One region of the Nocardiopsis rhodophaea genome, then DNA from elsewhere that is predicted to be linked to it. Evidence: riboswitches for the same ligand, from Rfam matches in the RefSeq annotation. Region 1 holds a riboswitch; each other region holds the start of a gene.

Region 1 (4,671 bases):
GTATGGGATTGGGGGTAGGCGATGCTGGGTATTGACCCACGCCTCAATCGCGAGCCTCGCCCATCGCCGTCACAGTGCGACAGTGCCGCTACGACATCGTCGTGGCAGCGTCCACGGCGTCCCACATTACGCCTGGGTAGGGGGTGCCTGGTACGGGGGACACCCTTTTCTTGTATGACGCGGCGCGCACCGCTTTCTCGCGGGGCGCGCCGGTCCCTCCAAGAGCGCCGCGGTCAGTCCTTGGAGTCGGACGCGTCCGAGGCGGGCGACGCGTTGCCCTTGCCGTCCTTGTCGCCCTTGCCGTCCTTGTCTTCCTTGGAGTCCGCGCCGTCCTTCTTCTTCTCCGGGTGGCCGTTGAAGTAGGACTTGCCCGGCTCGGTGTCACCGAGTAGCTGGGACACCGTGACCATCGTGTACCCCTTCTCGTCCAGCTGCTTGAGGATGGAGGGGACGGCGTCGATGGTCGTGCCGTGGATGTCGTGCATCAGGATGATCGCCCCGGGCTGGGCGCCCTGCACCGCGCGCTTGGCCACGATGGAGGAGTTGCGGTCCTTCCAGTCGTTGGTGTCGACGCTCCAGATGATCTCCGCGAGCCCCTCCTCCTTGGAGATCTTGGAGACCGCGTCGTTGGTGGCGCCGTACGGCGGGCGCATGAGTTCGAGGCTGTACCCGGTCTCGCGCCGGACCAGGTCGTTGACCGTGTCGAGCTCTGCGCGGACCCGGACCTCGGCCTGCCGGGTCAGGTCGGGGTGGTGCACGGTGTGGTTGGCCAGCTCGTGCCCCTCGGCGTATTCGCGGCGCACCGTGGCGGCGTGCTCCCGCACAGGCTCGCCGGTGAGGAAGAAGGTGGCCTTGGCGTCGTACTCGGCGAGGGTGTCGAGGAGCTCCGGCGTGCGGTCGCCCGGGCCGTCGTCGAAGGTCAGGGCGATGCACTTGGACGCCGGGTCCGAGCAGTCGACGCTGTCGTCGCGCACCGGCATCATCCCGGGGACCTCGGCGCTGGCGCCGTCCTTCGGGGGCGTCGCCGGCTTCTCGATCCGGTAGTCCGGGGTGACGACGACGGCGGCGGCCTGGGCCTTCTTGCCGAAGTCGGAGAGGAGCGGGTCGACGTCCTCCTTCGGGATGACGGCGGAGATCCGGCCCGACTTCACCGGGGCCACCTGGCCCTCGTCGAACTCCACGACGAGGTCGCCGTCGGGGTTGAAGCCCATCGAGTCGTAGGAGCGGAGGATCGGGTAGAGCTGCGAGGTGTCCGCGGCGTCCTCGTCCTTGAGCGCCTTCTTCACCAGACCGTCGAGGGTTTCCAGCTCCTTCTGCCCGGCCAGCAGCTCGGTGGAGTAGGCGGTGGTCCCCTGCGTCGTGTCGTACCAGTAGGTCGCGTAGGAGGTGCGCTCGCCCTCGTCGTCCTTCTCGTCCTGGGTGAGCCGGACCGCCACGACGTCGTCGCCCGCGACGCTCAGGTTCCAGCCGATCTTGATGTCCTCGGCCTTGGCGTTGGCGCCGAGGAAGTCGTCGCGCTCCTGGTCGGTGATCTCGCCCAGCCGCTTCGTCAGGGGGTCGGCGTTGGGGATCTTCGGGTACGCCAGCTCCGCCGTGGTGCCGGACTCCTCGGTCTCCTTCGTCTCCTCGGTCACGTCTGGGACGTTGTCGAGGTCAACGACGGTGAGCTCGTCGGTCTTGCCGGTCGCCTTGGCCCGCTCGGGCTTCTCCGACTTGTGCTCGGCGTCCGGGGAGGAACAGGCGGCGAGCGACAGGGCGGCAACGAGCGCGATCGCGATCGGGGCAGAGGCTCGCGGAAGGCGGGGGGTGCGCCGACCTGCCGGGGTCGATGCGGGCGAGTTGGGTGTGGTGAACGGCACGTGGGATTCGCCGGGCGCTGTCTGCAAGGGAACGAACGTCTTTCGCAATTGGTGGGGAGTTTTTTAGACCCGTAATCTCGGTTGCTCAAGGGTCCGGATCGCCGTTGCCAGGGGGTGTTCAGCAGGTGTAACCGGGCCCACCGGACGAGCTTAGAACGGTCAGGGGCCTGCCCGCTGACGTAGTGGGCAATAAGAGCGTCAACACCCGCTGTCCGAAACGCAAAAGCGCAGGAACGGGGACGTTTCGGGCACATGAGGGCATGCCGCATCTCACGTCTCGCAAGCGGGTCCCTATACTGGCAGCCGCGGTCGGTACACGCACGGCAGCCGCCGCGCGTGTCGAAAGAGGGAACCCGGTGCGACTCCGGGACTGCCCCGCAGCGGTGAGTGGGAACGAGAGCCGTCAACAGCACTGGGCACGATCCGCCTGGGAAGCGACGGCCGGTAGGCCCGCGTGTCGGCAACTCCGGCACGCACGCCCACGAGTCCGAATACCTGCCCTCCGCCCGTGGACGCCCACGCGTCCGCGGTTGGTCCACGTGCCCCGAGGGAGGGCCGCGGGCGACGGGCGCTTCGTCGCGCACGCGCTCATGGGTTGCTCCCCAACGGCACGGCCGGACCGTCAACGGCTGTTCGACGAGGGAGAGAAGAAGCCAATGAGAACCCGAACCTCGCTTCGAGGCGGTGGTGTCCGATGACGACGACCGTGCACGGATACCCCCGCATCGGCCCCAACCGCGAACTCAAGCGGGCGAGCGAGGCCTACTGGGCGGGCCGCATCCCCGCCTCCGAACTGGACGCCGTCGCCGCCCGACTGCGCCGCGGCGTCTGGGAGACCCTGCGCGACGCGGGGGTGGCGGAGATCCCGTCCAACACGTTCTCCTACTACGACCACATGCTCGACACCGCGGTCCTGTTCGACCTGGTGCCGGAGCGCTTCCGCACCCCGGCCTTCGCCGGGGAGGACCGCGAGTCCGAGCTGCGTCGCTACTTCGCGATGGCCCGGGGCGCCGACGACATCGCGCCCCTGGAGATGACCAAGTGGTTCGACACGAACTACCACTACCTGGTCCCCGAACTGTCCCCCGACCAGCGGCCGCGCCTGGCCGCCTCAACCAAGCCCTTCTCGGAGTTCACCCAGGCCAAGGGGCTGGGCATGATGACGCGGCCGGTCCTCGTCGGCCCGCTCACCTTCCTGATGCTGGCCAAGCCCGCCGCGGACGCCCCCCAGGGCTGGCGTCCACTGGACCTCCTCGACGACCTCCTCGGACGCTACGCCGAGCTGCTGGAGCTTCTGGCCGCCGCCGGCGCGGGACAGGTGCAGCTGGACGAGCCGATCCTGGCGACCGACGACGGGCGCGCCGAACTCGTCGCGCTGGAGCGCGCCTACGGTCGGCTCGGTGAGCTCACCAACCGCCCCGAGATCCTCGTCTCCACCTATTTCGGGTCAATCGGCACCGAAGCGCTGGAAGTCCTCAAGCGCACCCCCGTGGAGCGGATCGGCCTGGACCTGGTGGCCGGGCCGGAGTCGGTCGACGAGATCGCCGCCGTCTCGGGCCTGGGCGACACCACCCTGGTCGCGGGCGTCGTCGACGGCCGCAACGTGTGGCGGGCGGACCTGGCCAAGGCGCTGTCCACCCTGGGCTCGCTACTGGGCCTGGCCCGCGACATCGTCGTCAGCACCTCCTGCTCCCTGCTGCACGTGCCCATCGACCTGGACGCCGAGACCGAGCTCGACCCGGTGATCCGCGAGCGGCTGGCCTTCGCCCGGCAGAAGCTCGACGAGGTCGTGCTGCTGGGCCGGGCGCTGTCGGCCGGGGACGAGGGCATCACGGCGGAGCTGGAGCGGGCGCGCGCCACCGCCCCCGACGGTGCGGCGTTCGTCAACTCCCGCGTGCGCGCGCGGCTGGACGCGCTGGGCGACGATGTGGCCCGCAACGGGCACGAACAGCGCGGTGCGGCCCGGACCGACGACCCGCCGCTGCAGACCACCACCATCGGTTCGTTCCCGCAGACCGCCGACGTGCGCAAGGCGCGCGCCGACCACCGCGCCGGGCGGATCGACGACGCGGAGTACACGCGGCGGATGCGCGCCGAGATCGACCGCGTCATCGCCCTGCAGGAGGACATCGGCCTGGACGTCCTCGTGCACGGCGAGCCCGAGCGCAACGACATGGTGCAGTACTTCGCCGAGCGCCTGGACGGCTTCGTCACCACCCAGAAGGGGTGGGTGCAGTCCTACGGGTCGCGGTGCGTGCGACCGCCGATCCTGTACGGCGATGTCTCGCGGCCCGAGCCGATGACCGTGGAGTGGATCACCTACGCCCAGTCGCGCACCTCCAAGCCCGTCAAGGGCATGCTCACCGGCCCGGTCACCATGCTGGCCTGGTCGTTCGTGCGTGACGACCAGCCGCTGGGCGACACCGCCCGCCAGGTGGCGCTCGCGCTGCGCGACGAGGTCTTCGACCTGGAGCGGGCGGGGATCCGGCACATCCAGGTCGACGAGGCCGCCCTGCGGGAGCTGCTGCCGCTGCGCGCGGAGCGGCACGCCGACTACCTCGCCTGGGCCATCGGCTCGTTCCGGCTGGCAACCTCCGGCGTGGCCGACACCACCCGGATCCACACGCACATGTGCTACTCGGAGTTCGGCCGGATCGTCGGCGCCATCGAACAGCTGGACGCCGACGTCACCAGCGTCGAGGCGGCCCGCTCCCACATGGAGCTGGTCGACGACCTGGCCGTCGCAGGGTACAAGCGGGGCATCGGCCCGGGTGTCTACGACATCCACTCGCCCCGCGTGCCCACGGTCGAC
Region 2 (4,671 bases), on a different contig from region 1:
GTCCCAGCCCTGCGCCCACCCGCGGGTAGCCAGGCCGAAGGCGGCAGTGGACTTGCCCTTTCCCGCGCCGGTGTGCACGATCAGCAGCGGCCGGTTGCGCCGCTGCCGGGTGGTGAGTCCGTCGTCGGGGACGTAGGAGGGTTTGCCCTGCGGCATCTGTTGGGTCCTTGTCTGTCGCGGTGATCGTCTGTCGGTGGCGCGGCGCTACGCCGCCCGGTGCCGGGTGTGCCGGACCAGTCCGCTCAGCGCGTCGGCCCCCAGTTCCTCCAGCCGGACCGCGGTCCCGCCCATGGCGGCGGCCAGCCGCCCGGCCAGCCCCAGGCGCACCGCGCCCGACTCGCAGTCGACGACGACGCTCTGCACGCCCTGGGACCCGATCCACGCCCCGGCGCGCAGGGCGTCGTCGAGGCCGCCCTGCGTGGCGCGGCCGTCGGTGACGACGACCAGCAGGGGGCGGCGCCGCGGGTCGCGCAGGCGCTCGACGCGCAGCACGTAGGCCGAGCGCAGCAGCCCCGCCGCCAGGGGCGTGCGCCCGCCGGTCCGCAGCTCGCGCAGGCGGCGCGCGCCCGCCTCGACCGACGAGGTGGGCGGCAGGTCGAGTTCGGCGCCCCGGCCGCGGAAGGTGACCAGCCCGACCTTGTCGCGCCGCTGGTAGGCGTCGAGCAGGAGGCTGAGCACCGCTCCCTTGACGGCCCGCATGCGCTGCCGGGCGGCCATCGAGCCGCTGGCGTCCACACAGAACAGCACGAGGTTGCCTTCGCGCCCCTCGCGGACGGCCTCCCGCAGGTCCGAGCTTTGCAGCCGGAGCCCGGGACCGGTGCGGCCCCGGGCCCGCTGGTGGGGGGCCGCCGCGCGCAGCGTCTCGGTCAGGTGCAGCGTCCCGACGCGTTCCCGCGGAGGGCGGGCCCCCGATGTCCTGCCATACGGTGTTTCGGCGCGGGAGCGGCGGCCGGGGGTCCCCTGTCCGATCCCGGAGACGCTCAGCAGCCGGGGCCGGTAGGGCTCCCCCGCCTCACTCGTGGTGTCGCCCGTCTGCTGCCCCGGCCCCGCACCGGAGGTCTCCTGCTGTTCTTCCTGCTGGTGGCCGGTGTCAGACGACGGCGGGGGCGACGTCGTGGCGTCGTCGGGGGCCGCGGACTCCGGGCTCTCCTGCGGGCTGCTGTCCGACCCGGCGCTGTCGTCGGGACCCCCCGGCTCCTCCGGGGCGTCCTCAGGGCCTTTTGGGTCGTCATCACCCGCCTGGTCCAGCGCCTCCTGCAGCCGGTCCTCGTCGAGGTCGGGGGCGTCGAAGGGGTCGCGGCGGCGCCGGTGCGGCAGGGCGAGCCGGGCGGCGTCGCGCACGTCGTCGGAGGTCACCTCGGTGTGGTCCCGCCAGGCGGCGAGCGCCATGGCCGCGCGGGCCGTGACGATGTCCGCGCGCAGGCCGTCCACCTCGAAGGCCGCGCACACGGCCGTCACCTGACGCAGGGCGGCGTCGGTGAGGACGACCCCGGGCAGCCGTTTGCGGGCCGCGCGGATGTGGTCGGCGAGTTCGGCGTCCTCCCGCGCGTAGCCGGCGGCGAAGGCCTCGGGGGCGGTCTCGAAGGCGAGGCGGCGGCGGACCACCTCGGCGCGTTCGGTCGGCTCCCGCGTGGCCGCGACCTCGACCGTGAGGCCGAACCGGTCCAGCAGCTGCGGGCGCAGCTCGCCCTCCTCCGGGTTCATCGTGCCGACCAGCAGGAACCGGGCGGCGTGCGCGACCGAGACGCCTTCGCGCTCGACGTGCGACCTGCCCATTGCCGCCGCGTCCAGCAGAAGGTCCACGAGGTGGTCGTGGAGCAGGTTGACCTCGTCGACGTAGAGCACGCCGCGGTGGGCCGCGGCGAGCAGTCCCGGCTCGAAGGCCTTGACGCCCTCCGTGAGCGCCCGTTCGATGTCGAGCGAGCCCACCAGGCGGTCCTCGCTCGCGCCGACCGGCAGCTCCACGAGGCGGGCGGAGCGCTCGGCGGGGACGGCGTCCTCCGGGTGCGGTCCGTCGGGGCAGCGGGGGTCGGGGTCAGCGGGATCGCAGGCGAAGCGGCAGCCGTCGACGACGTCGAGGTCGGGCAGGAGCGTCGCGAGGGCGCGCACGACGGTCGATTTCGCGGTGCCCTTCTCGCCTCGGACCAGGACACCGCCGACCGCCGGGGACACGGCGTTGATCAGCAGCGCCAGTTTCAGGTCGTCCATGCCGACGACCGCGCTGAAGGGGTAGCGAGCGGAAGCGCTCACGCGGGTCAGTCCTTCCTCGGGAGTCCACGCCCATAGGGGTCGGTCCTGGTGCCGAGCAGTGTCCTGGCTCCCAGATCGCCGCGTCCCCGCCGCCTTCCCACCGGTCGTGTCCGGCAGTGGCGTTGGTCGCGGGTCCGCTCCCTGGTCACAGTGGCGGGACCGCCCCGGATTCACACCGGGTTCCTGCGTGCGGCGGCAAACCCGCGCGGGGGCGCACCGCCGACGTCGGCACCGCCCACCAGAATGGCACACGCGGGTTGAGTGCCGTCCCGGAGCCGGGCTTCCGGGCGCCCCTATCCAGAAACTGAAACCGGTTCTACCATGCGCCCCAGACGCCGAATTCCTCCAGCGACCGACGGAGCACGCGTGACCACAGACCTGAAACTGGGAATCGCGGTGGGGTACTGGGGCGCCGCCTCCGATGACGCCACCGCGACGGTGCGGGCCGCCGAAGCCCTCGGATATGACTCGGTGTGGACCGCCGAAGCCTACGGATCCGACGCGTTCACCCCGCTGACCTGGTACGGCGCCCGGACCGAACGGATCGGGCTGGGGACCGGGATCGTGCAGCTCTCCGCGCGCACCCCGGTCGCCACCGCCATGCACGCGCTGACCCTTGACCACCTCTCCGGCGGACGCCTGCGGCTCGGGATCGGGGTGTCCGGCCCGCAGGTGGTCGAGGGCTGGTACGGGCAGCCGTTCCCCCGCCCGCTGGAGCGGACCCGGGAATACCTGGACATCATGCGCCAGGTCTGGCACCGCGAGGCGCCGGTCACCTCCGACGGGCCGCACTACCCGCTGCCCTACCCCGGCGGCACCAGGCTGGGCAAGCCCCTCAAACCCATCACCCACCCCCTGCGCCCGGACATCCCCGTCTACCTGGGCGCCGAGGGACCGAAGAACGTCGCCCTGGCCGCCGAGATCGCCGATGGCTGGACGCCCCTCTTCTACCACCCGGAGATCAGCCCCCGCGTGTACGCCGACGCGCTCGCCGACGCGCCGGACGGCTTCGACATCGCCTGCACGGTCACCGTGCTCCCGCATGAGGACACCGCCGAAGCGCTGCGCACCGCCAAGATGCCCCTCGCCTTCTACATCGGCGGCATGGGCGCCCAGGAGGAGAACTTCCATCTCAACGTGTTCGTGCGGATGGGGTTCGCCGAAGCCGCGTACAAGGTGCAGGAGCTGTTCTTGGCCGGGCGCCGCGAGGAGGCCATCGACGCCGTCCCCGACGAGCTGGCCGACGGCCTCTCCCTGGTCGGCCCGCTGCCGCGCATCGCCGAGCGCCTCCAGGCGTGGCGCGACAGCCCCGTCACCACCCTCCTCGTCGCCGGGGTGCGCGACGAACCCGGCCTGCGTGCCCTGCGCGACATGGTGCTCGGTTGACTGCTCCCCCGCCTGAAGGCGGGGGATTCCCGCCTTCATAGCCTAGGTGGGGATCCATGGCTCAGGCAGCCAGGTCAGGCAGCGCCTGACCTGGTCTCACACCCTCAACACCATCCGGGTTCCAACCTGCCCGGATCAGCATGACCCGCGCGGAGTTCTTGTCCCTCGGGGACACCACACCGCACGCGCTACACGCGTAGGTTCGCTCGGAAAGCAGAAGTGCGTGCTTGGCTCTCGCTCCGCACCATGCGCAATCCATCGTGGTGTGCGCGGGATGAAGTGGTGTGCGCGGGATGCACCAGGCGCACATCGCGCCCGTGCTTGCGGCCCATCTCCACCAGGGCCTTCTTGGTCGCGCTGATCGCGGCGTCCGCCGCTTTGCGCGCCATGGTCGACGTGGCCAGGAACCTGGGCCGGAAATCCTCTACCGCCACCCGGTCGTGGTCGCGCACTACGGCCTTGGCCCACGTGCGGCCGGTGTCGGTGCGCTGCCGCGCGACCTTCTTTTGCAGTCTGGCCGATTGCCGTTGGGCTTTTCGGTATCCCCTGGTCTGGGATTTCCCCCGGGGTTGGCGGCGCCGCGCCATCATCCGCTGATACCGGGCAAGCTTCGCCGCCGCGCCCCAGCCGGTCGCGCCATCGGGGCGGCGGCGCTCGTCCTCAGCGCCGGGCTGGCCGTGCTCTACCTGCCCGGTATGCCGGCGGCGCTGGTCTGGCCGTACGAGTGGGCGATCGTCGGGGCGTGGTGGCTGGCGGGCGCGGTCTTCCTGTGGCGGCTCCCCCGCGTCAGTCCCGGCGCCGATGCCGAGGAGCGGCTCATCGCCGCTGTGGCGCGCGACCGGCGCCACCAGGGTTCCGCGGGTTCGGACACCGGCGGCTGAGCGGGCTCTTGGCGTCGGCGCGGGTCAATCCCAGACCCGCGCCAGCAGCCACTGGCCGCTGTCGGAGTCGTGCCGGAGCTCATAGACGCCCGGACCGCGACCGGATCCCGCCTCCACGCGCCAGAACGTGCGCCGGGGCAGCCGATCGCGCGCC
Region 3 (4,671 bases), on a different contig from region 1:
ATTCACCCCTGAGTAGACGGCAGAGTTTTTGAAGAAAGTTCGAGTACAAGTCGATGGGCGCCCGTGATCCTTTTTCGTGCGCCCAGCAGAACAGTAGCCATCACCGTGACGTAGCGGAGTTCTTGCCGTTCGGAAGCTCGTCGTCGCTTGCCGGTGGAAGGCCCGTCCGGGTAGCTGCCAGGAGACCTATCGGCAGGCTGGCGGCGTCGGAGGGAAACGTCCAGCGTCGAAGACCCTGTAAAGGGAGGAACGACGAGACGATCCGCAGCATCACGCTTCGGTGTCCACATGCGTCTCACGGTGCCCATCGTTCCTGCCACCAATCCCCGAGCCAGTGGCGCTCCGCGCCCTCGGGCCCGAGCCGCCGTCGCCCCGCCGCCTCAGTCGCCCGCCAGGCCCCGTCTCTCAGCCCCGTTCAGTAGGAGTATGCGGGATCAGGGCAGCGGCCTTCTCCGCAGCGGCCCGAGCGGCGTCGAGCAGGACACTGGTGTAGGTATCAGCGGTGAGCTTGATCGTGGAGTGCCTCAGCAGCTCCTGTACCAGCCTCATGTCCACGTCCCCCGGCCAGGTGCAGGGCGGCCGCACCGTGGCGCAGGCCACGGAAGTTCACCGGAGGAAGATCAGCGGCGTCTGTGATCTCGAGGAACGCGCCGCTGATTTGGGCATGGTGATACCGTTCGCCGCTGTCCCGGGTGAACACGTACCCGGTTTCCTTCCAGGCGGGTCCGGCCGCCAGCCGCCGGGCGTTCTGCTGGCTGCGGCGGGCACGCAGCACCGCCACCGCGTCTTCGGTCAGTGCGATGGTGCGGTCACTGGAGTCGATCTTCGTGGGCTTCGCTTCCGTGGCCCACCCCATCTGGATGAACTGATGGGCGATGTTCGCCGTGGCGGCCTTGAGGTCCACATGGTCAGCACATCGCGCTTCTGTCTACACGTTCGTCCCAGTGGCCGTCGGCCCAGGTCTTGTCCACGGTCAACGTTGTCCTAACTGGTGATCACCTACGGCATCCTGGCGCAGCTTGAGTGGCTGTTGGGTCCGCTGGTTGATACCGCGCCGGGCCTAGCGTCGGTGTGCTCCCGGTGTGCTCGGCAGTTCTGGAACGGGGCCGGACGGGGCGGGAGTTGATGGCATCCGACCGGCTGCACGCCTCCGCACACGCCCCTGGGTTCCGCATCCGGGTGGAAAACCCGTTAGTCTTAGCACGCATGGTGTGGCACCGTACCCACGACGGAAGCACGCATCGGGGCCCTTAGCTCAATTGGCAGAGCAGCGGACTTTTAATCCGCGGGTTCAGGGTTCGATCCCCTGGGGGCCCACAGCTTCAGCCCCAGGTCGCTAGCCCCCCGTCAACGGCCTGGGGTTTCTTCGTGTATGCGGCCCCGTCACGGCCCCGGTCCGGGGCACGCGTCTCAGCCGTGTCCGTGCGGGCCGAAGCGCTCACGGACCGCAACCGCCGACGCGGGACGGCCGCGACCGACGAGCGGGCGCCCGGCACCCGCGGCGAGGACGGCGACGAAGGCCGCAAAGTCCGGTCTCAGCGTACGGCGAAGAACGTGGCCGAACGGACGCCAGGACCGGTGCAGCCAGCTGGCGCCGTCAACGGCCGAGCCGCCCTCGTTCGCGCGGACCGCAACTGGAAGGCCCAGACCAACTCGGAATTCGCCGGCACCGCCCGCGTGGTGGGGGTGGCAGTGCACTACGACGATGAGCGGCAGGGGGCGACGCCGGTCCCGCCAGCGCGCCAGGCGGCCAACAGATCGGCGCTCGTGACCCGCGGGTTCGGCGTCCACACGGAGCGTCGTCCGCCAATCCCTCCGCGGCAGGGGAAGTGAGGTCTGATCTTCCAGTTCGGGAGGGGTTTGGTTAGCCTTGATCCGTCGGCCGACCGCGACGGGATCCAGGAAGCCGGTGTGAATCCGGCACGGTCCCGCCACTGTGACCGGGGAGGGAACCCCACGTGCGACCACGGCTGATGGGCCGGAAGGTCGGGGGGAGCGATGATCCGGGAGTCAGGAGACTGGCCTGTCGCGGACACGATCCACGGGGCGCGGACCCCAGGAGGCGTGCATGGGAGCTGTCGTGCTTGCGGCAGGCCCGTTCGGGTGTGGCGTGTGGTGCTCATGGTCCAATCGACCGCCTTCTGGTCGATCGGTCGTGCTGAGGGCGCTCCGCTGTCCCGGGTGCAGGTTCTTCTGTGGCCTGCGTCCAGGACACGAGAGGAACCCGGATGCTCCATCGCGCCGCTCCGCCGAGCATCGTCCCCCACGGGCGAACCCGTGTTGCCGACCCCCCAACCCCGGACGTCCCGCGCCGCACACTGCTGGGCGGGGCGCTCGCCGCTGCCGCGCTGCCGCTGCTCGCCACCGGGTGTGGTCGGGCCGGGCCCGAAGGCAAAGAGGGAAGCCGCACGGTCACCGACCTCGCGGGAGATAAGGTCACGCTCTCCGGGCCAGTGCGCCGGGTGGTGACGATTCCGCTGCCCGCCGCCTCCATGGTGGTGGCGGTGAACGGCGGGCCGGAGGTGCTGGTCGGCATGAACGCCGCCTCGCGCACCGCCATCGAGGACAGCTACCTCGGCGAGGTCTACCCCGAGCTGCTCGACGTCTCCACCGACGTGGCGGGAGCCGAGTTCGCGCCGAACGTTGAGAGTGTTTTGGCCCTGGAGCCGGATGCGGTGATCCAGTGGGGCGACCGCGGCGCCGACCTCGTCGATCCGCTGCGCGACACCGGCCTCCCCGTCGCCCAGCTCACCTACGGCACACAGGAGGACCTGGAAGGCGCCATCACCCTCTACGGCGAGCTGCTCGACAAGCAGGACCGGGCCGAGACGATGGTCGGTCGGATGCACGAGCGGTTGGAACGCTTGCGGGCCGAGCTTCCCGCATCCGACGACGACCGGCCGTCCGTCCTGTATCTGCGGGGAGCCGAGGACAGCTTGGAGGTCGGCGCCGGAGCCTCCTACAACCACTTCGTCATCGACCTCGCCGGAGGCCGCAACCCCGCCGCCGGTCTCGACAACGAGCGGGCCACGATCGACGTCGAACAGCTCCTGGAGTGGGACCCGGACATCATCCTCATCGGCAACTTCGGCCCGGCCACGCCGAAGACCATGTACGACGACCCCAAACTGGCGGGCCTGAGCGCCGTGCGCGACCGCCGCGTCTACAAGGTGCCCCTGGGCGGCTACCGGTGGGACCCACCCAGCCAGGAATCCCCCCTCATGTGGCGGTGGGTTGCCGGTCTGGTGCACGAGACCGGGGCACCAGGCCTGCGTAAGGACGTCGTCGAGACCTACGGGTTCCTCTACGGCGGCGAGCCCTCCGACGCCCAGCTGGACACCATCCTCAACGTCGTGCCCAACTCGGCCTCCCGCGGTTATGACGCGTTCGGCAGCTGAGGCGGTGGTCGACGCCGCAGACCAGGCCGACGCGCTCCACGACGCCGAAACGGCGGCCGCTCCCCGACATCGCGGGACGGTGCTGGGACTGGTGGCCGTCGTCCTGGTCGTCGGCGTCCTGGCCCTCGGCTTCGGCCGCTACTCCGTCAGCGCCGATCACGTCCTCCAGATCCTCCTCGGCCAGTTCCTCCCGATCGACCGCACCTGGTCGGACACCGAGGCCGCCGCCGTGCTCAACGTGCGTCTGCCCCGGGTCCTGCTGAGCATGCTCGTCGGCGCGGGCCTCGCCGTGTGCGGCGCGGTCCTCCAGGCCGTCTTCGGCAACCCGATCGTCAGCCCGCAGATCCTCGGCGTCTCCTCGGGCGCGTCGTTCGGCGGCGCTCTCGCGATCGTGCTCGGGCTGGGCTCGGCCGCGCTCGTCCTGGGCGCGTTCACGTTCGGGCTGGCCGCGCTCGTCGCCGTCTTCGTGGTCAGCAGGGCCCGGGGGCCGGCCCCGCCCCTGACGATCGTGCTCTCCGGCATCGTGGTCGGGGCGTTCTTCTCCGCCCTGGTGTCGCTGCTCACTTACCTCGCCGACCCCTACACCGACCTGCCGTCCATCGTGTTCTGGCTGCTCGGCAGCCTCGCAACCGCCAGCTACGCCAAGGTCGCCGTGGTGGGTGTCCCGGCCGTTGCGGGCGGGGCGCTGTTCCTGGCGCTGCGCTGGCGCATCAACGTGCTCTCCCTGGGAGACGAGGACGCCACGATCCTCGGCCTGCGGCCGGGACGGCTGCGCTGGCTGCTGCTCGCGGCCGTGGCGGCCGTCGTGGCCGGAGCGGTCGCGGTCAGCGGGGTCATCGGCTGGGTGGGACTGGTCGTTCCGCACCTCGCCCGGCTGCTGGTGGGGTCCGACCATCGGGCCGTCATCCCTGTGTCCGTCCTGCTCGGCGCGGCCTACCTCACCGTTATCGACACCGTGACGCGCAACCTCGGTGTCGCCGAGATCCCGCTCGGCGTGCTGACCGCGCTCATCGGCGCCCCCGTTTTCCTGGTTCTCCTGCACAGCAGCCGCCGAAGGATGTGGGCCCATGCTTGACCTCGACGGATTGGGGTTCGCCTACGAACTGCCCCATTGGCTGTTCCGCGACGTCTCGCGCCGCGTCACCGAGGGCGAGGTGCTAACCGTGCTTGGTCCGAACGGCCGCGGCAAGACCACACTGCTCCGCTGTCTCGTCGGGCTCGCACACCCCACCGAGGGGACGGTGCGGGCCGGCGGCGACATCGGCTTCGTCCC
Region 4 (4,671 bases), on a different contig from region 1:
CTCCCGCTGCAACCGGAGCAGCTCGTCCTGCAGGTTCTCCCGGGTGATCGGGTCGAGCGCGCCGAACGGCTCGTCCATCAGCAGCACCGGCGGGTCGGCGGCCAGGGCCCGCGCGACGCCCACGCGCTGCTGCTGCCCGCCCGATAGCTGGCGCGGGTAACGCGTGCGGTACTCCGCCGGGTCCAGCCCCACGAGGTCGAGCAGCTCGTCCACGCGCTTGGTGATGCGCTGCTTGGCCCAGCCGAGCATCATGGGGACCTGCGCGATGTTCTGCGCCACGGTCATGTGCGGGAACAGCCCGGCCTGTTGGATGACGTAGCCGATGTGGCGGCGGAGCTCGTCGGGGCGCTGCGCCTTGGCATCGCTGTCGCCGATCATGATGCGGCCCGTCGTCGGCTCGATCAGCCGGTTGATCATCCGCATCGTCGTGGTCTTGCCGCACCCGGAGGGGCCGAGGAGGACGACGATCTCTCCGGCCGGGATCGTCATGGTCAGGTTCTCGACGGCGGTCTCCGCGGAGGCGCCGAACCGCTTGGTCACCTCGATGAGGCGGATGGGGACACCCCCGGCACGGTCACCGCTCGCGGCGGGGCCGGCCGGCGTGCGCGGGGCGGTGGTGCTCTCAGGCATGGATTCGAATTCCTCGTGAGGTGGTCAACTTGCCGATCAGGACGAAGATGAGGTCGAACAGCAGAGCCAGCACGACGATGCCCAGCGTGCCCGCCAGCGCCATGTTCGGCGCGTTGACCGTGCCGAGGCGGCCCTGGGCGCTGAAGATCAGCTGGCCCAGACCGGGCCCGTTGACGAACGCGGCGATGGCGCCGATCCCCATCGCGAGCTGGGTGGAAACGCGCAACCCGGCCAGGATCGCCGGCCAGGCCAGCGGGAGCTGGACGCGGAACAGGGCCCGGGTGCGGCCCATGCCGATGCCGTGGGCGGCGTCCACCAGCGCCGGGTCGACGCTGTTCAGCCCGGAGATCGTGTTGCGCAGGATGGGCAGCAGCGAGTAGAGCACGATCGCCGTCACCGTGGGCGCAACGCCCAGCCCGAGTGGCGTGATCAGCAACCCGAGCATGGCCAGCGAGGGGATGGTGAAGATGATGCTGGTGGTGCCGGTGGTCAGCGCGGTGGCCGTCTCGTTCCGGAATACCAGCAGGCCGATTCCCACCCCCAGAACGGCCGCGATCAGAATGCACTGCGCGATCAGGCTGGCGTGCTGGGTCGCCTGCATCATGATGGTGTCGGAATGCTGGTCGACGTACGCCAAGAAGTCGGTCACGATGCGCGCCCCTCCCGGGCAGGGGAGCACACGCCTTGAACGGATTCGGTCATGAGCGGCAACCTTGCCGCGTGTAGGCGAAGTACGCGTCCAGGCGAATAAGGTGATCGTTCCGTTGTCGGATCAGAATTGAACCGCAACGCCGCGGTACTTGACTCCGGATTGCGCCGCCGTGTTGCCTGCGCCGCGGGAATAGGCTCTGGCCTGCGCTTTTCCGCCCGAATTCGGCGGTCGGCGGTGCGTCTTTCGGTCCCCGCCCGCCCCTCGTGTCAGGGGCGGGTCACAGGGCGACCGTCGCTGGCTGCCCCTCCGCGGCTGCTGTCCGCGTCCTTACGGCATGGCCGCCAGGGAACGCGCGTAATTAACGTGCTGCATCACCTGCATCATCGTCGACGGGTCGCGGGCCGGGATGAGCGTCGAATGCACGACCCCGTTTCCCTGCACGGTCACCTGAATGCTCCCGGTAATCTTGCGCTCTTTCATGAGGAGAAACAAGAGCCCGAGAAGGCAGAAGACGAAGAACAGGATGGCCAGCACGATCGCGACGGGCGGAATGCTCTCGTGCTGATGGGTCATGTCGGTGACGTTCCAGATGCTGCCCTTGACCGGAAAGCGCCCGGAAGGGGTGATCACCTCGGTGCGGGTCACGGTGATGTCGCCGATCGTGGTGAGCGGAACGCTGGCGCTTTCGCCCCCGGAGACGTCCGAGGGGCCCTGCCACCCTCCTGCCTGCGGTGGCCCGCCGTAGGGGGACACCTCGCCCGGATGCGGCCGCCCGTCCGGCGGGTACGGCGCGCCGCCCGGAAGGTGCTGCCCGAACGGGGCGTCGGGTGGCTGCTGCCCGTAGGGGTCGTTCGGGCCGGGCGAGGGGTAGGGATCGTGTGTCATGCCCGAGATTCTTGCCTACCGGGCGACCGTCCCAAAACCCCGCAGCTCCCGGCGCTGTGGCCGTTCGCGGCCAGGTGCCGCGGTCCGCTGCGGGCGCGCCATCCGCTTCTGCGAGGATGGGCGACGGCGGTGCGCAGGAACCCGGTGCGAATCCGGGGCGGTCCCGCCACTGTGACCAGGGAGTGGACCCGCCACACACGCCACTGCCGCGGCGGCTCGCGGGCGCGAGCGCGGTGGGAAGGCAGCGGGGAGCGGCGATCTGGGAGTCAGGAGACTGCGCGCCGACACGCATCTGTTCGGTCACGGGGCGCGGACCCCGGCGAAGACGAAGGACCACGAGTGGCAACGATCCTGCTGCTGTCCACGGCCGATACCGAGTTGCTGGCGGCACGCGCCGCCGACGCGGGCTACCGGACCGCCAACCCGGCCCGCACCGGCCCCGACGACCTCCCCGCCCTGCTGGACGGCGTTGACGTCGCGGTCGTGCGGCTGCTCGGCGGGCGCGAGGCGTGGCCGCAGGGCCTGGACACCCTCCGGGCGAGCGGTGTTCCGCTCGTCGCGCTCGGCGGCGAGGCGGCCCCCGACGCCGAGCTCATCGCGCTCTCCACGGTGCCCTCCGGCGTCGCCACCGACGCCCACGCCTACCTGCGCGAGGGCGGCATCGGCAACCTCCGCCAGCTGGCCCGCTTCCTCTCCGACACGGTGCTGCTCACCGGAGAGGGCTTCGAGCCGCCGGAACGCATGCCCGACTACGGCGTGCACGGCTCCTACGCCTCCGACCCCCAGCGCCCGACGGTGGCCGTGGTGTTCTACCGCGCGCACGAGCTGTCGGGGAACACCTCCTTCATCGACGTGCTGTGCGAGGCGATCGAGGCCGCCGGGGGCAACGCCCTGCCGGTGTTCTCCGGCTCGCTGCGCGGCCTGACCGCCGAGACCCACCCGGGCCTGTTCGAGCTGCTCGGCCGCGCCGACGCCGTCATCACCACGGTGCTGGCGGCCGGTGGCGCGGTGGCCGCCGACGCCAGCGGGGGCGGCGACGAGGACGCCTGGGACGCCGGGGCGCTGGCCGCGCTCGACGTGCCCATCCTCCAGGGGCTGGTGCTCACCTCCAGCCGCGAGAGCTGGCAGGCCTCCGACGCCGCCCTGACCCCGATGGACGCCGGAATGCAGGTCGCGATCCCGGAGTTCGACGGGCGGCTGATCACCGTCCCGTTCTCGTTCAAGGAGACCGGGGAGGATGGCCAGATCCCGGTCTACGCGGCCGACCCCGAGCGCGCCGCGCGCATCGCCGGGGTCGCCGTGCGCCACGCCCGCCTGCACGCCGTGCCGCCGGAACAGCGCCGCCTGGCCGTGGTGCTGTCGTCCTACCCCACCAAGCACTCCCGGGTGGGCAACGCCGTCGGCCTGGACACCCCGGCCTCGGCGGTGCGGCTGTTCCGCCTCCTGGCCGAGCGCGGCTACGACCTCGGCCCCGACGACACCCTGTGGCGGGTACCCGGTCCGGAGGAGGGCCGCCGCGAGGACGACGGCGACCCGCTGATCCACGCCCTGATCAGCGCCGGGGGGCACGACGTCGAGTGGCTCAGCGAGGAGCAGCTCGCCCGCGCCGACGCCCGCGTCCCGCTGGACGACTACCGCCGCTGGTTCGACGCCCTGCCCGCCGAGCTGACCGCGGGCATCCGGGAGCAGTGGGGCGAGCCGCCGGGCGAGCTCTACGTCGACGACTCCTCCGGCCGCCCCGAGATCGTGCTGGCGTCGCTCCGGTTCGGCAACGTCGTGCTGATGATCCAGCCGCCGCGGGGCTTCGGCGAGAACCCGATCGCGATCTACCACGACCCGGACCTGCCGCCCTCGCACCACTACCTGGCGGCCTACCGCTGGCTGGAGACCGCCCGGGAGGACGGCGGTTTCGGCGCCGACGCCGTCGTTCACCTTGGCAAACACGGCACTCTGGAGTGGCTTCCGGGCAAGGGGTTGGGGCTGGCGGCCGAGGACGCCCCCGACGCGGTGCTCGGTGATCTCCCCTTCGTCTACCCGTTCATCGTCAATGACCCCGGCGAGGGCACGCAGGCCAAGCGCCGCGCGCACGCCACCGTGGTCGACCATCTCGTCCCGCCGATGGCGCGCGCCGACACCTACGGCGACATCGCCAAGCTCGAACAGCTCCTGGACGAGTATGCCCTGGTGAGCGACCTCGACCCGGACAAGGCCCCGGCGCTGCGCGCGCAGATCTGGACGCTCATCAAGGCGGCCGAGCTCCACCACGACCTGCACCAGGACGAGATGCCCGGCGAGGACGACTTCGACGATTTCGTCATGCACGTCGACGGGTACCTGTGCGAGATCAAGGACGTGCAGATCCGCGACGGTCTGCACATCCTCGGCGCCGCGCCGGAGGGGGAGGCGCGCGTCAACCTCGTGCTGGCCGTGCTGCGCGCCTCGCAGGTCTGGGCGGGGCAGGTGGGCGCGCTGCCCGGCCTGCGGGCGGCCCTGGCGGAGGCCTT

What was found. Region 1 has a riboswitch for cobalamin ahead of metE (5-methyltetrahydropteroyltriglutamate--homocysteine S-methyltransferase). Riboswitches for the same ligand answer to the same signal wherever they lie in the genome.
Region 2: another riboswitch for cobalamin. It lies ahead of ABD259_RS19425 (putative cobaltochelatase); the one in region 1 lies ahead of metE (5-methyltetrahydropteroyltriglutamate--homocysteine S-methyltransferase).
Region 3: another riboswitch for cobalamin. It lies ahead of ABD259_RS00340 (ABC transporter substrate-binding protein); the one in region 1 lies ahead of metE (5-methyltetrahydropteroyltriglutamate--homocysteine S-methyltransferase).
Region 4: another riboswitch for cobalamin. It lies ahead of cobN (cobaltochelatase subunit CobN); the one in region 1 lies ahead of metE (5-methyltetrahydropteroyltriglutamate--homocysteine S-methyltransferase).

The regions. Positions count from the first base shown of each region.
Region 1 is NZ_BAAAPC010000006.1:24,462-29,132, reverse strand. Features, by position in the region: gene ABD259_RS08140 (polysaccharide deacetylase family protein) at 234-1,778, opposite strand; cobalamin riboswitch at 2,153-2,376, shown strand; gene metE (5-methyltetrahydropteroyltriglutamate--homocysteine S-methyltransferase) at 2,554-4,671, shown strand, end outside.
Region 2 is NZ_BAAAPC010000018.1:77,544-82,214, forward strand. Features, by position in the region: gene cobO (cob(I)yrinic acid a,c-diamide adenosyltransferase) at 1-156, opposite strand, end outside; gene ABD259_RS19425 (putative cobaltochelatase) at 205-2,250, opposite strand; cobalamin riboswitch at 2,307-2,436, opposite strand; gene ABD259_RS19430 (LLM class F420-dependent oxidoreductase) at 2,617-3,636, shown strand; gene ABD259_RS19435 (zinc ribbon domain-containing protein) at 3,698-3,895, opposite strand; gene ABD259_RS19440 (hypothetical protein) at 3,825-4,088, opposite strand; partial or broken gene ABD259_RS19445 (amino acid permease) at 4,254-4,517, shown strand; gene ABD259_RS19450 (DUF6504 family protein) at 4,542-4,671, opposite strand, start outside.
Region 3 is NZ_BAAAPC010000001.1:65,281-69,951, forward strand. Features, by position in the region: gene ABD259_RS25775 (Scr1 family TA system antitoxin-like transcriptional regulator) at 1-12, shown strand, start outside; gene ABD259_RS00325 (hypothetical protein) at 497-904, opposite strand; tRNA gene ABD259_RS00330 (tRNA-Lys) at 1,245-1,317, shown strand; gene ABD259_RS00335 (hypothetical protein) at 1,417-1,833, shown strand; cobalamin riboswitch at 1,840-2,041, shown strand; gene ABD259_RS00340 (ABC transporter substrate-binding protein) at 2,229-3,398, shown strand; gene ABD259_RS00345 (FecCD family ABC transporter permease) at 3,379-4,473, shown strand; gene ABD259_RS00350 (ABC transporter ATP-binding protein) at 4,466-4,671, shown strand, end outside.
Region 4 is NZ_BAAAPC010000018.1:92,659-97,329, reverse strand. Features, by position in the region: gene ABD259_RS19495 (ABC transporter ATP-binding protein) at 1-630, opposite strand, end outside; gene ABD259_RS19490 (ABC transporter permease) at 623-1,279, opposite strand; gene ABD259_RS19485 (hypothetical protein) at 1,610-2,167, opposite strand; cobalamin riboswitch at 2,302-2,444, shown strand; gene cobN (cobaltochelatase subunit CobN) at 2,507-4,671, shown strand, end outside.